Regions from separate parts of the uncultured Vagococcus sp. genome, predicted to be linked through region 3. Evidence: riboswitches for the same ligand, from Rfam matches in the RefSeq annotation. Region 3 holds a riboswitch; each other region holds the start of a gene.
The links. A riboswitch is a leader RNA that binds a small molecule or an ion and turns the genes downstream of it on or off. The one in region 3 is predicted to bind thiamine pyrophosphate.
Positions count from the first base shown of each region.

Region 1: linked by a shared signal. The riboswitch ahead of thiM (hydroxyethylthiazole kinase) and the one ahead of tenA (thiaminase II) in region 3 are both predicted to bind thiamine pyrophosphate.
Region 2: linked by a shared signal. The riboswitch ahead of thiT (energy-coupled thiamine transporter ThiT) and the one ahead of tenA (thiaminase II) in region 3 are both predicted to bind thiamine pyrophosphate.

Region 1 is NZ_CAUQJB010000002.1:92,539-96,297, reverse strand. It holds gene RWN13_RS02355 (Tex family protein) at 1-340, shown strand, start outside; gene RWN13_RS02350 (SprT family protein) at 396-854, shown strand; gene RWN13_RS02345 (hypothetical protein) at 1,181-1,414, shown strand; TPP riboswitch at 1,415-1,539, shown strand; gene thiM (hydroxyethylthiazole kinase) at 1,689-2,486, shown strand; gene thiD (bifunctional hydroxymethylpyrimidine kinase/phosphomethylpyrimidine kinase) at 2,483-3,307, shown strand; gene thiE (thiamine phosphate synthase) at 3,291-3,759, shown strand, end outside.
Region 2 is NZ_CAUQJB010000042.1:30,542-34,300, forward strand. It holds gene RWN13_RS21415 (ABC transporter ATP-binding protein) at 1-1,130, shown strand, start outside; gene thiT (energy-coupled thiamine transporter ThiT) at 1,176-1,766, opposite strand; TPP riboswitch at 1,831-1,934, opposite strand; gene RWN13_RS21425 (helix-turn-helix transcriptional regulator) at 2,117-2,881, opposite strand; gene lepB (signal peptidase I) at 3,079-3,537, opposite strand.
Region 3 is NZ_CAUQJB010000005.1:172,631-176,389, forward strand. It holds gene add (adenosine deaminase) at 1-90, opposite strand, end outside; gene RWN13_RS07025 (TraX family protein) at 506-1,288, shown strand; gene thiW (energy coupling factor transporter S component ThiW) at 1,327-1,824, opposite strand; gene tenA (thiaminase II) at 1,824-2,495, opposite strand; TPP riboswitch at 2,625-2,732, opposite strand; gene RWN13_RS07040 (BglG family transcription antiterminator) at 2,763-3,759, opposite strand, start outside.

The sequences.
Region 1 (3,759 bases), on a different contig from region 3:
AACAGATATTATTGCTGGTTTAATTCAGCCGGGTCGTGACTTGCGTGATGAAATGCCAGCACCCTTATTGAGACAAGATGTCTTAAGTATGGAAGATTTAAAACCAGGAATGGAGTTACAAGGGACGGTGCGCAATGTCGTTGATTTTGGTGCCTTTGTGGACATTGGCGTAAAACAAGATGGGATGGTTCATATCTCAAAATTAAGCAATAAATTTGTTAAACATCCCACAGACGTTGTGGCAGTTGGCGATGTGGTAACAGTCTGGGTTGAAGAAATCGATCTTCGCAAAGGACGGATTGCTTTAAATATGTTAGGACCAGCCAAAGAGAAGGGATAGAAGGGTATTGATGGTTTTCAGCGCATTATATGAAGATTTTAACTATCTGGAAGAGATGGATGATATCGACGCATTAACTGATGACCGTTTGCAAGAGTTGGTGGAGTTGATCTCCACCAACGAATTTGATCGGGAATTTAAGCATCGCGCTTTCTTAAATGGTCGCTTGCGGACAACGGGTGGACGTTATCATCTGAACTCTCATAATTTAGATTTTAATCCAAAAGTCTACGAACGTTACGGTATGGAAGAATTGATTAATGTTATTAAACATGAATTATGTCATTATCATCTTCATCTGGAAGGTCGTGGCTTTCAACATCGGGATGCCGATTTTAAGAATCTATTGAAAAAGACTGGCGGTAGTCGCTTTGTCAAACCATTAGAGGAACAAAAACCAGAAAATTATCAACAATATGAGTGTCTCAAATGCCATAACTTGATTTTACGCAAGCGACGGATTAACACTCGTAAATACAGCTGTCGTTGCGGTGGCCAATTAAAACATCTATAGGGATACAAGTAGGGCGTTTAAGAGCTACTTTGTAGGCTGATGTGTTAATTGGTTGTTGCAAGGCGAAAACTCTTAGACCTGCTTCTAGGTCTTTTTTGTGTTGCCTGTAAACGTCTCATTAAGGAAACTCATAGTGAGTTGGCGGTTGATTGCTGGACTAGGGAGAGGTTCAGTTGTAGTCTGGAAAAATCACAATGTTTGGGGCATTAATCTATTCCTTGGCAAACTAGGAGACTAGTTGGTTACTGGGGGAATGAGTTGAATTCACTAGATTTTGATGGAAGGGTGTCGCACAATTAAGGGATGATAATGGATGGAGGCGTTTTATGCCAAAAAGAAGTATTTTATTTGCGATTATTGCGATGGTCTTATGGTGGAGACGCAAAGTCTCTATTCTTTGGTTGCTTATTCATGGCTATCTGGGTGGTATATTTTGTATCGACTATTTTTTAGTTGGTGGCCTGAGATTGAAGAAGAATCATATGAAGATCATTGAGCCATCTTGCTTATTTTACTTGCCTTCTTTCAGTTGTCATGCTATCGTATGGTTAATTGAATAGTTCGACCACTAGGGGGGCGATTGTGAGGACGTGATTTGTCTGTTACTGTGCTGAGATAGGAAATATCCTGACCCTTAGACCTGATCTGGTTAATACCAGCGGAGGAAATGTGGCTAGCAGGTTTTTCGTTTAGATAGACGAAATAGTTGTTTGATAGGGTCTTACCCTAAATATGTGTAAATACACCCACTTTCTGATTTTGAGAAGGTGGTTTTTTTGCTCGATTCACGTTTCGAGGCGAATGAATCAAAATAATCCTTAAAGGAAGAGATTGATGAAAAGTTTTGAGCAGTTAAATAAAATAAGAGCAGTGAGCCCTTTGATTCATAATATGACGAATCAAGTTGTGGCTAATCATGTTGCAAATGGTCTGCTGGCAATTGGTGCGTCACCGATAATGGCTTATGCCAAAGAAGAAGTCGGGTTGATTGCTTCTCAAGCAAGTTGTTTAGTTTTAAATATTGGCACGATTACAACACCGATTTTTGAATCGATGCTAGTCGCAGGGCGAGGAGCCAATGAAAATGATGTGCCGATTGTCTTGGATCCAGTTGGTGTTGGCGCCAGTCCTTATCGGCAAGAGATAGTTAAGACTTTATTGAGCGAACTCAAGATAAGTCTCATTAGAGGCAATGGAGGAGAACTTGCCCAATTAGCTAATGTCCCTTGGCAAGCTCGAGGGGTTGATAGTGGGGCGGGACAATACTCCTTAGCTAGGATGGCGCGAGAAGTCGCCTTAGCAAATGACTGTGTTGTGGCAATTAGTGGTGAAAGAGATTGGATTAGCGATGGCACAAGACTGGCAAGTGTCGACAATGGTCATCTCTTAATGACCCGGGTAACGGGGATGGGTTGCCTTTTAAGTGGGGTTTGCGGCGCTTTTATCGGTAGTTATCCAAATGTTTTTGAAAGCACGGTGGCAGCTCACGCTATCTACGGAATAGCAGGGGAAAAGGCGGCAATGGCAACTAATCTCCCTAGTAGTTTTAAAGTAGAGTTTATCAATCAATTGTTTTTATTAAATGAAAGTGACCAGTTTTTGCTAAAAATCAGAGAGGAGATGGGATCATGAAAATAGCCCAAGCATGTACGATAGCAGGTTCTGATAGTGGTGGTGGTGCCGGCATTCAAGCGGATATTAAAACCTTTCAAGAGCGAGAAGTCTTTGGGACATCAGTGATTGTTGCAATTACGGTTCAAAATACTAAGGGAGTGAGCGGCATTTATCCAACTCCAGTCCAAGGGGTTCAAGAACAATTAGAGGCAGTGTTTTCTGATTTTGAGATAGGCGCAATTAAAACAGGGATGCTAGTCGATCAGTCATACATGAAGATTGTAGCCTCATTTTTGACTGCTTATCCAGATATTCCTCTAGTGGTGGATCCTGTTATGATTGCCAAAGGTGGCGCTTCCTTAATGGCCGATGAAGCCATGAAGGGGATGAAAGAAACTTTAGTGCCTTTGGCAACCTTAATAACCCCTAATTTACCTGAGGCTGAAGAAATAGTGGGCCATGCCATTGCCTCAGAAGCAGAGATGGTAGCTGCTGCTTATGAGATTCAACAGATGGGTAGTCGCAATGTTTTAATAAAGGGTGGACATGCCCTTAATCAAAGGGAGGCTAAAGACTATCTTTTAACGAATGATGGAATCGGTCATTGGTTAGGGGGGCCTCGTTATGAGACCCAACATACTCACGGTACAGGCTGCACTTATTCGGCTTGCATCACCGCAGAGTTAGCCAAAGGGCAGAGCGTTTTGAAAGCAGTTCGGACAGGTAAAGCGTTTATTGACGCTGCGATTAAAGAAGAGTTGAAGATTGGTCACGGAGAGGGGCCAACTAATCATTGGGCTTATGGTCGAAAGGAGCGAGGAAATGAAACCACCTATTAATTGGCACGAGGCACTCAAACTTTATTTAATTGGAGGAACTCAAGATGTGGCTGGAGGTGATTTAGTTGGCCTTTTAGCAGAAGCGATTAAAGGGGGGATTACCTGTTTTCAACTGAGAGAGAAGGGGCCGGGATCATTAAAGAAGGGTGAGGCGATTGAAGGGCTGGCAAAAGAGTGTCAAGCCTTGTGTCGGCGAGGGAATATCCCTTTTATCGTGAATGATGATGTGGCTTTAGCGATCAAAATAAAAGCCGACGGGGTTCATGTCGGTCAGTCGGATAAAGGAATCCGTGAAACGCTTAAGGCAGTTAAACCATATGGGATTGATGTTGGCTTATCAATCAATACGTTGAAACAGTTTGAAGAGGCGTTGGAACTACCGTTGCTTGACTATGTGGGGATTGGACCGGTTTTTAATACGCAATCCAAAGTAGATGCTCAACCAGTTGTTG
Region 2 (3,759 bases), on a different contig from region 3:
TAATTGGCAATCAAAAAATAGTCAAAGCCTTTCAACATGAACAACCATCTCAAGAGACCTTTGAAGTCTTGAATGATCGCCTGTTAATTGTGGGTCAAAAAGCCCAATTTGCCTCTTCCTTGACCAACCCTCTAAGCCGTTTCATTGACCACTTGGCGTATGTCTTTATTGGCTTGGTTGGTGGCTTGATTGCCTTAAAAGGAACGGGAAATCTCAGCGTGGGAATGATTTCCAGCTTTACGATTTATTCCAGTCAATTTTCAAAACCATTTATCGAACTATCAGGGATTACCACTCAAATTCAAACAGCCTTGGCAGGTTTAGAACGAACTTTTAACATCATTGACGAGACCCCTGAAGCGGCCGATCAGCCTGACGCCATTGTCTTGAATCAAGCTGAAGGAGCTATCAGTTTTAAAAATGTAGCCTTCTCTTATGTCCCAGATAAACCCCTGATTCATGGACTCAATCTGGATGTCAAACCAGGGGAAACCGTGGCCATTGTCGGAAAAACTGGTGCTGGGAAATCAACCTTGGTTAACTTACTAATGCGTTTCTACGACATCAATGAAGGATCTATCGAAATTGATGGTCACTCTATCACGGCTTACACTCGTGATTCGTTGCGTCAAGCCTTTGGGATGGTCTTACAAGACACTTGGCTCTTTGATGGGTCCATTCGTGATAACCTGACCTTTGGACGACCTGACGCCAAAGAGGGTGAGATCATCGCCGCCACGAAGTCAGCTAATATTCATTCCTTCATCAAAAAGTTACCCCAAGGCTATGACACAGTCATTGGCAGTGCTGGAATTAAAATTTCAGAAGGACAACGCCAGCTGTTGACCATTGCTCGAACGATGATTTCCGAACCGCCGATGTTGATTCTCGACGAAGCCACTAGCTCCGTTGATACGTTGACAGAACAGACTATTCAAGCGGCCTTCTTAAAAATGATGACCGGTAAAACCAGTTTCGTTATTGCTCACCGTTTATCAACTATTCGCGAGGCCGATACGATTCTCGTTATGGATAATGGCCAAATTGTCGAAATTGGCAGTCATGATGACTTGCTGAAAAAAGACGATGGCTTCTATCGCAAACTCCATGATTCACAATTTTCTGAGTAGCAAAAAGACCTTTCCCCCAAAATAAGGGGAAAGGTCTTTTTGCGATTATTTTTCTTGATTAACTGTTGAAATTTTTTCATCAGCCAAGTACAACTGTGGGAACTTACTGGCAATTCCCGCTGCGACAACGGCTGTTACCACAGCCGTTGCTAAACCGCTGGCACCATTCATCACTAATGAGAAAACAAACGGACTCATCCCACCAAAAGCATAGGCACCCCAGAATACTACCCCAGCAACAAAGTGCCAGAAATAGCGAGCAAAACTGCCAACAAAGGTTGCTGCCACAATATAGCCCATCAAATTAGTTTGGTTGCCCTCTTTTACCGATTGAGCGATCTTGCCATGATAAAGACCGGCAAACCCAGCAAATGTAAAAGCCAATAAATACTCAATTAACACCTGAATCACACTTAAGAAATAAACTTGCCCTGTCAAAAAATGGAGTAACCCCCAAATCAGACCTGCGTATATCCCTGGTAACGTGCCACGACGCATGGCGTAAATCGTCAAGGGTACCATCCCTAGAGAGACTGAAAAACTAGTACCAATCCCCGTGGGAATCAGCGATAAGACAATTGCCAATGCTGCGACAACCGCTCCTTCAATCCAAACTAATAACCGTTTTGACGTCAAAAAAACTCCTCCTTTTTTTGTATAGAACAAAAGCCATACATCAAAGGAGGAGCAGAATAGTTAGATTCCACTCCATCACAATCCCTACGTAAGTATCAACTCAATCAGGTTCGAAGGGTCCAAGCTTGCGCTTAATCTCAGCCTTTTCAGGCACCCCTTTGTGATGGTAAGTTCTATTTAGTTGTGTAATCTTCTGATTACTTTCACAGCATAACAAGGTTTACCTGTTATGTCAACGGATTTGAATTGTTGAAATTAGTTTAATGCTTATGGCTATTTGTCTGATTTTTTATCGATCTTCATCGTCAATCATATATCATGATTCCTTACAAAAACACGCTAACCCTGTATTAATTATTAACCAAATCATACTGTTTTTTTGTAGAACGGTACAACTTTTCTAATTCTGTTTTATTTTCCACTAAAAATTTTTTTACTTTTACTAATTCTTCTGGACGGGCAAGCTCGTCCAGAAGGTCGGTAGTATTCTCATGATTAATGTATTTCATATTTGAATCGACATAAATAATGCCACCCGTCCGTTTCTCCCCAATCTCCACTAACATGGAAATATCATTATCGTTATCCACAGTCATATTCAACCCATATCCATTTTTATCCTTGGGGTTTGTAAGCCATGACATCACCCAAATTGGCTCCTTTTTTAAATAACTATTTCTGAATAAAAACCTAGTATTCATTTTACTAGCTGTATACTTTATTCCTTCTTTCTCCAGATAATAGAATTTTTTATCTGAGTCCCAATTATCCTCTACGTATTGATAATTCATTGTGTTACTCATTAGCCACACAATGTTAACCATTAAAAATAACGCGATTACTGCAACTGCTCCTAGAAAAATTCGCTGATAAACCCTCTTTTGTTTGACATCCTTGCTGACTTTTTCCACCATACTAATGTCCTCCTTTAATAATGTATCGAGGGACAAATCATACAGATTACTTAAATCAACTAACAAATCTAAACTAGGATAGGTTCTGCCTACTTCCCAACTTGAGATAGTTGCTCTTGTAACGTGCAAAACTTCTGACACGTCTTGTTGGGTAAGCCCTTTTTGATTCCGCGCTAATTTAAGTTGTTCTGCTATATTCATTTTTTCGCCTCCTCTGACATTAGTATGGCCTTGTGTGTATTTTTTTTACAGCTTCAAAATGTTGCTTTAACCTTAAAATGGATATGAAACAATTTGTTGCCTCATTGATTTAGCAGTATTTACTTAAGAACAAGTGATTTTTCTACTCCATTTTATACATTGGGCTATCTTCCCCATCATCTTTTTAAATGGTTACATCACAATTCAATCGCATGAGCAATGCCAATAATACTAGACTTAGGAACACAGCCAATAATCCTGCTGTCGGTTGAATCATTACGATTATCACCTAAAACAAAATAGTGATCTTCTGGTACCGTCACATGGTACTCTTCAGCTGACGCTTCTAAAATATAATCCTCAGTCAGTTTCTGGCCATTAACACTCATATCACCTTTATGATACTCAATTACATCCCCCGGTAAACCTATGACACGTTTAATGTATACCTTACCTTCATCTGGCGCATGGAATGTCACAATATCCAATCGCTTGATTTTTTCCATTTTTAACTGGTACATATACTGCTCATCACTTAAGGTTGGAGCCATCGAACTCCCTGAGACTTTCACAGGTGATATCACAAATAAATTAATTAAGACAACAACTATTATGATTGCCAATGTTGCACCGTATTCTTTTATTATTTTTTTCACTAGGCTTTCCTCCTGACATAATAACTAATTTTATCACATTTACCCTCCAATAAACAAACGGTTTCATTTTCCTATGGTACAATAAGGATAGCTAAAACAAGAGGAGTGATTAGAATGTCTACGCAATTAAAAGACCAAAGACACGAACTAGTCGAGGGAGGGTTTGAGGTCTAAAATAAAAAATATCGACTAAATAACACTGAGGCTGCTGAAAAAGTTAAA
Region 3 (3,759 bases):
ATCCGGTTCTAATGTACCTTCTAGATGAAGGTGTAACTCTGCTTTGGGCATTCCTTTAATAAATTCGTTTGTAATCGTTGTTGGCAACATTTTTTCAGACTCCTTTTCTGATTGACACGTTTAAGTTAATAATGACATAAACGAACGTTCGAGTCAACAAATAACTAATCATTCGTTATTTTAAATATAAATCGGTTATTTCAAGAAAAAAAGACATCTATAACCATAAAAAACTAATAGAAATATTTCACCCTTCAGTTTTTTAAAATTAAATGATAAGGTTAAAAAATCAATGCTGAAAGAGTTCCTCCGACAATTGGGACCCAAGCATAAGCCTATCAGCAAAGCTGTGCTGTGAAATCGAGAAGACTGATACTCTCCTGTTTTCATTCCTAGCTCCATGACCTAACAAAACTGTCACATTATGTAAGGCCCTTGTTCGTGTTATTAATATCACCCTAGGCTATACTCAAAAAGGTTAAGACATTTATCTAGGAGGACAATTATGCAAAAAGGATTAACTGCGTTTCAATTAAAAATACTGGGAATTACCCTAATGGTTTGTGACCATATTCATCAAATGTTTGCCTTAGAAGGAGCCCCTATCTGGCTCACTATGATCGGTCGAATTGTTGCTCCGGTCTTTCTCTTTTTAAGTGCCGAAGGGTTCCACTACACACGAAATAAGCTTGCTTATTTGCGCAACTTATTAGTTGGTTTCTGGATCATGTCAGTGATTCAACAAGTACTGTCACGATTAGTGCCTAACGATGAGATTGTCTTGATGAATAATATCTTTGGCACCCTCTTCATTGCTGTCTTATTAATGTATGCTGTGGACCTGTTAAAAACAGGTCTGGCGACTAAAAGTACTAAAAAATGGATCTCTGGTTTAGCCATTATTTTAGGCGTCATCGGTTATGGTTTCGGTTTACTGTTGCTTTTCGAAAATTCCGATTTAGTGATGATTGCAGTCTATGGATCAATGATTATTCCGAATATTGTGTTTGTTGAAGGCGGCTTTCTGATGGTGCTACTGGCCCTTTTCTTCTATCTATTCCGTGGAAAAAAAAGCCTGCAACTTTTGGCCTTAGCTATTGTCGCCTTAATTTCAACAGGATTTTCGTTTCAAGATCTTTTTCTCAGTAACTTCCAATGGATGATGCTCTTTGCAGCTATCCCCCTTTACTTTTACAACGGTCAGGAAGGCCGTAAGATGAAATGGTTTTTCTATTTCTTTTACCCAGCTCATTTGGTGATTCTATACTTACTGGCCACCTGGCTTTAACTTAAAAAAACGGCCAAGGAATTTCCTTGATCGTTTTTTTATTCACCAAATAAATTGGGGAGTCGTTTTCGCAAGATTTTGACTAAGGGATATCCCATTGTGACTCCAACAAGGGTACTGATGAAAAAACTACCTAATACTAAACCTAAAGGCAATCCAATGCCCAAAACATATCTAGCCAATAAATATGAGACACACCCGCCTATGAGTCCTGTTCCAATAATTTCAACTAGTCCAGCCATCATTAACTTACTTGTTCGCCGATAAACAATTCCGATTAAGAATGCCCCAATCATACTGCCGGGAAATGCCAACAGTGTCCCCGTGCCGCTGATGTTTCGTAAAACTGAGGCAATAAAAGCTTGACTCACACCGTACCAGGGTCCCAAAGCGACACCAGTCAGTAAATTAATCAGATGCTGCATCGGTGCTACTCTAACAACTCCAATAGAAACATGAAATAAACTGCCTCCAACAAAAGCCAATGCCGCTAAACTAGCTGTATACGCGATTTTCTTAGCCTTGAAAGCTACCATTAGTTAAGAGCCTCAAACTGCCAGGTCTCCCTTGTGTAGGACATTTCCCAGAAAGCCAGTTCGTACTGACTACTGATTAAGAACGCTTCCTTCATCGCCAGACGCTCATCCTCATCCGCCAGTTCTGACAGTTGATTCAGCAAAGAAATTTGCTGCCTTGTACTCTCTGCAAACTCTGGGCTATCATAGGTGTTGATCCAGTCCTGATACAACGGATTAGGAGATGCTACTTGACTAAATCGCTGGCCTATTTCAAGATACAGCCAATAACAAGGCAAAAGGGCCGCCAGTGAAGTCCCCACTGTTCCAGTTGCTAATTGTCGATAAAGATGATTGACGTACTCATAAGCACTTGGTGCCACAACCGTCTTTTGGTACTCTTCCTTAGTAATTCCCAGCCACTTAAAATAGCGCTCGCGAACAGCAATTTCCCCTTCCTCCATGCCTTTTTGTAAGGCCAATTGACTAGCCCTGATCTCTTCGTCAGCCGTTTTAGCAGCCAATAATCCATGAGCTTCTGAAAAGTGAATTAAATAATAACAATCTTGTAGTAAATAATAGCGGAACCCTTGCTCATCTAAGGTTCCAGCAACTAACTCCTGGATAAAGTCATGGTCAAAACTAGCTTGCCATAATGCAGCAGCCTCTTCCCGTAATTCTTCTGAAAACATCTAGTCCACCTCACTCATCTATTTTATTGCCAGAGAGCTATCCAATTCTCACACCAAAAAGACCACCTCCTAATCATTAGGAAGTAGCCTGAAATAGCCAAATAAACAATCAGAACGAGCCCTCGTCAGATAGTTTTTTCTAAGCTTTCCCTTCGCGAGTCCTAACTCTCAGGTTCAGAGGGTCCGTTGATTTCATCAACATCTCAGTCTTTTTGAAAGACACCCCTAGCAATTATTTTGAGTATACCACAACACCTTGCTTTCCGTCTATTCGCTCTGTGATTTGCTCATTAAATACTGGTAAACCTCATGAGGCTCTCGACTAGTATCCAATAACTCAAAAAAAGCTTGATCATCCAGTAATTCAACCAATTCTGCCATGGCATTTAAATGTCGATTATTGGCTGTGGCCGCTAGACAAAAGATATACTTAACTGGGTCATTCTCTTTACTTCCGAATTCAATAGGATAACTGAGACTGGTAATGCTAATTCCCAATTTCTCCACCCCATCTACTGGGCGAGCATGAGGCAAGGCAATCTGTTTGGCAATCACCATATATGGCCCTTCCAGCTTAGTATTGGCAACTATTGTGTCGATGTACCCACGAGTGATATACCCTTGTTTTAAAAGAGGAGCCCCTGCTACACGAATCACTTCTTCCCAATCTCGGGCTGTCACTCTCAATTGAATCAAGTCTGGATTGGTAATCTCATATAACGCTGGTTCAGTCACCTCTGATTCAGTGTTTTCATTTTTAGGAATCAAACTGTCATAGAGTTCTTTTTCCAAAGCTCCAACATTTAAAATAGTGGCATGCTTTTCCACCACTTCCAAAATTGATTTGACACTAGGTAATTGAAAGCCTAAATTACCTAATTGAGAATAAACATCACTAATCAAACGGTACTTTTCTGCCGTATTCATAATTGGACTGACCACGTAAACAGGTTTTTTAGTGTAAAACAAGCGAATATTCGGCACTGTTGAAAAGATTAAATCGTACGAGTCAGCTAAATGTTCAATCCCATTGGTTTCCATAGGGCCAATAAAGGATAGTTCTGGAAAAAGGGTTTTTAATTCTGTGTAGACAATTGAAGAACTACCAATCCCATTTGGACAGACAATTAAAGCAACTTTTTGCGGTTGCTTAGCTTCTTTTAAGCTAGCACTCAAGGAAGCGAAATGCATGGTCAAAAAGGCAACCTCTTCTTCAGGTATGGCGTGCTCAAATAAAGAGGCGATAGGTTTTAGGGCTTCTTCC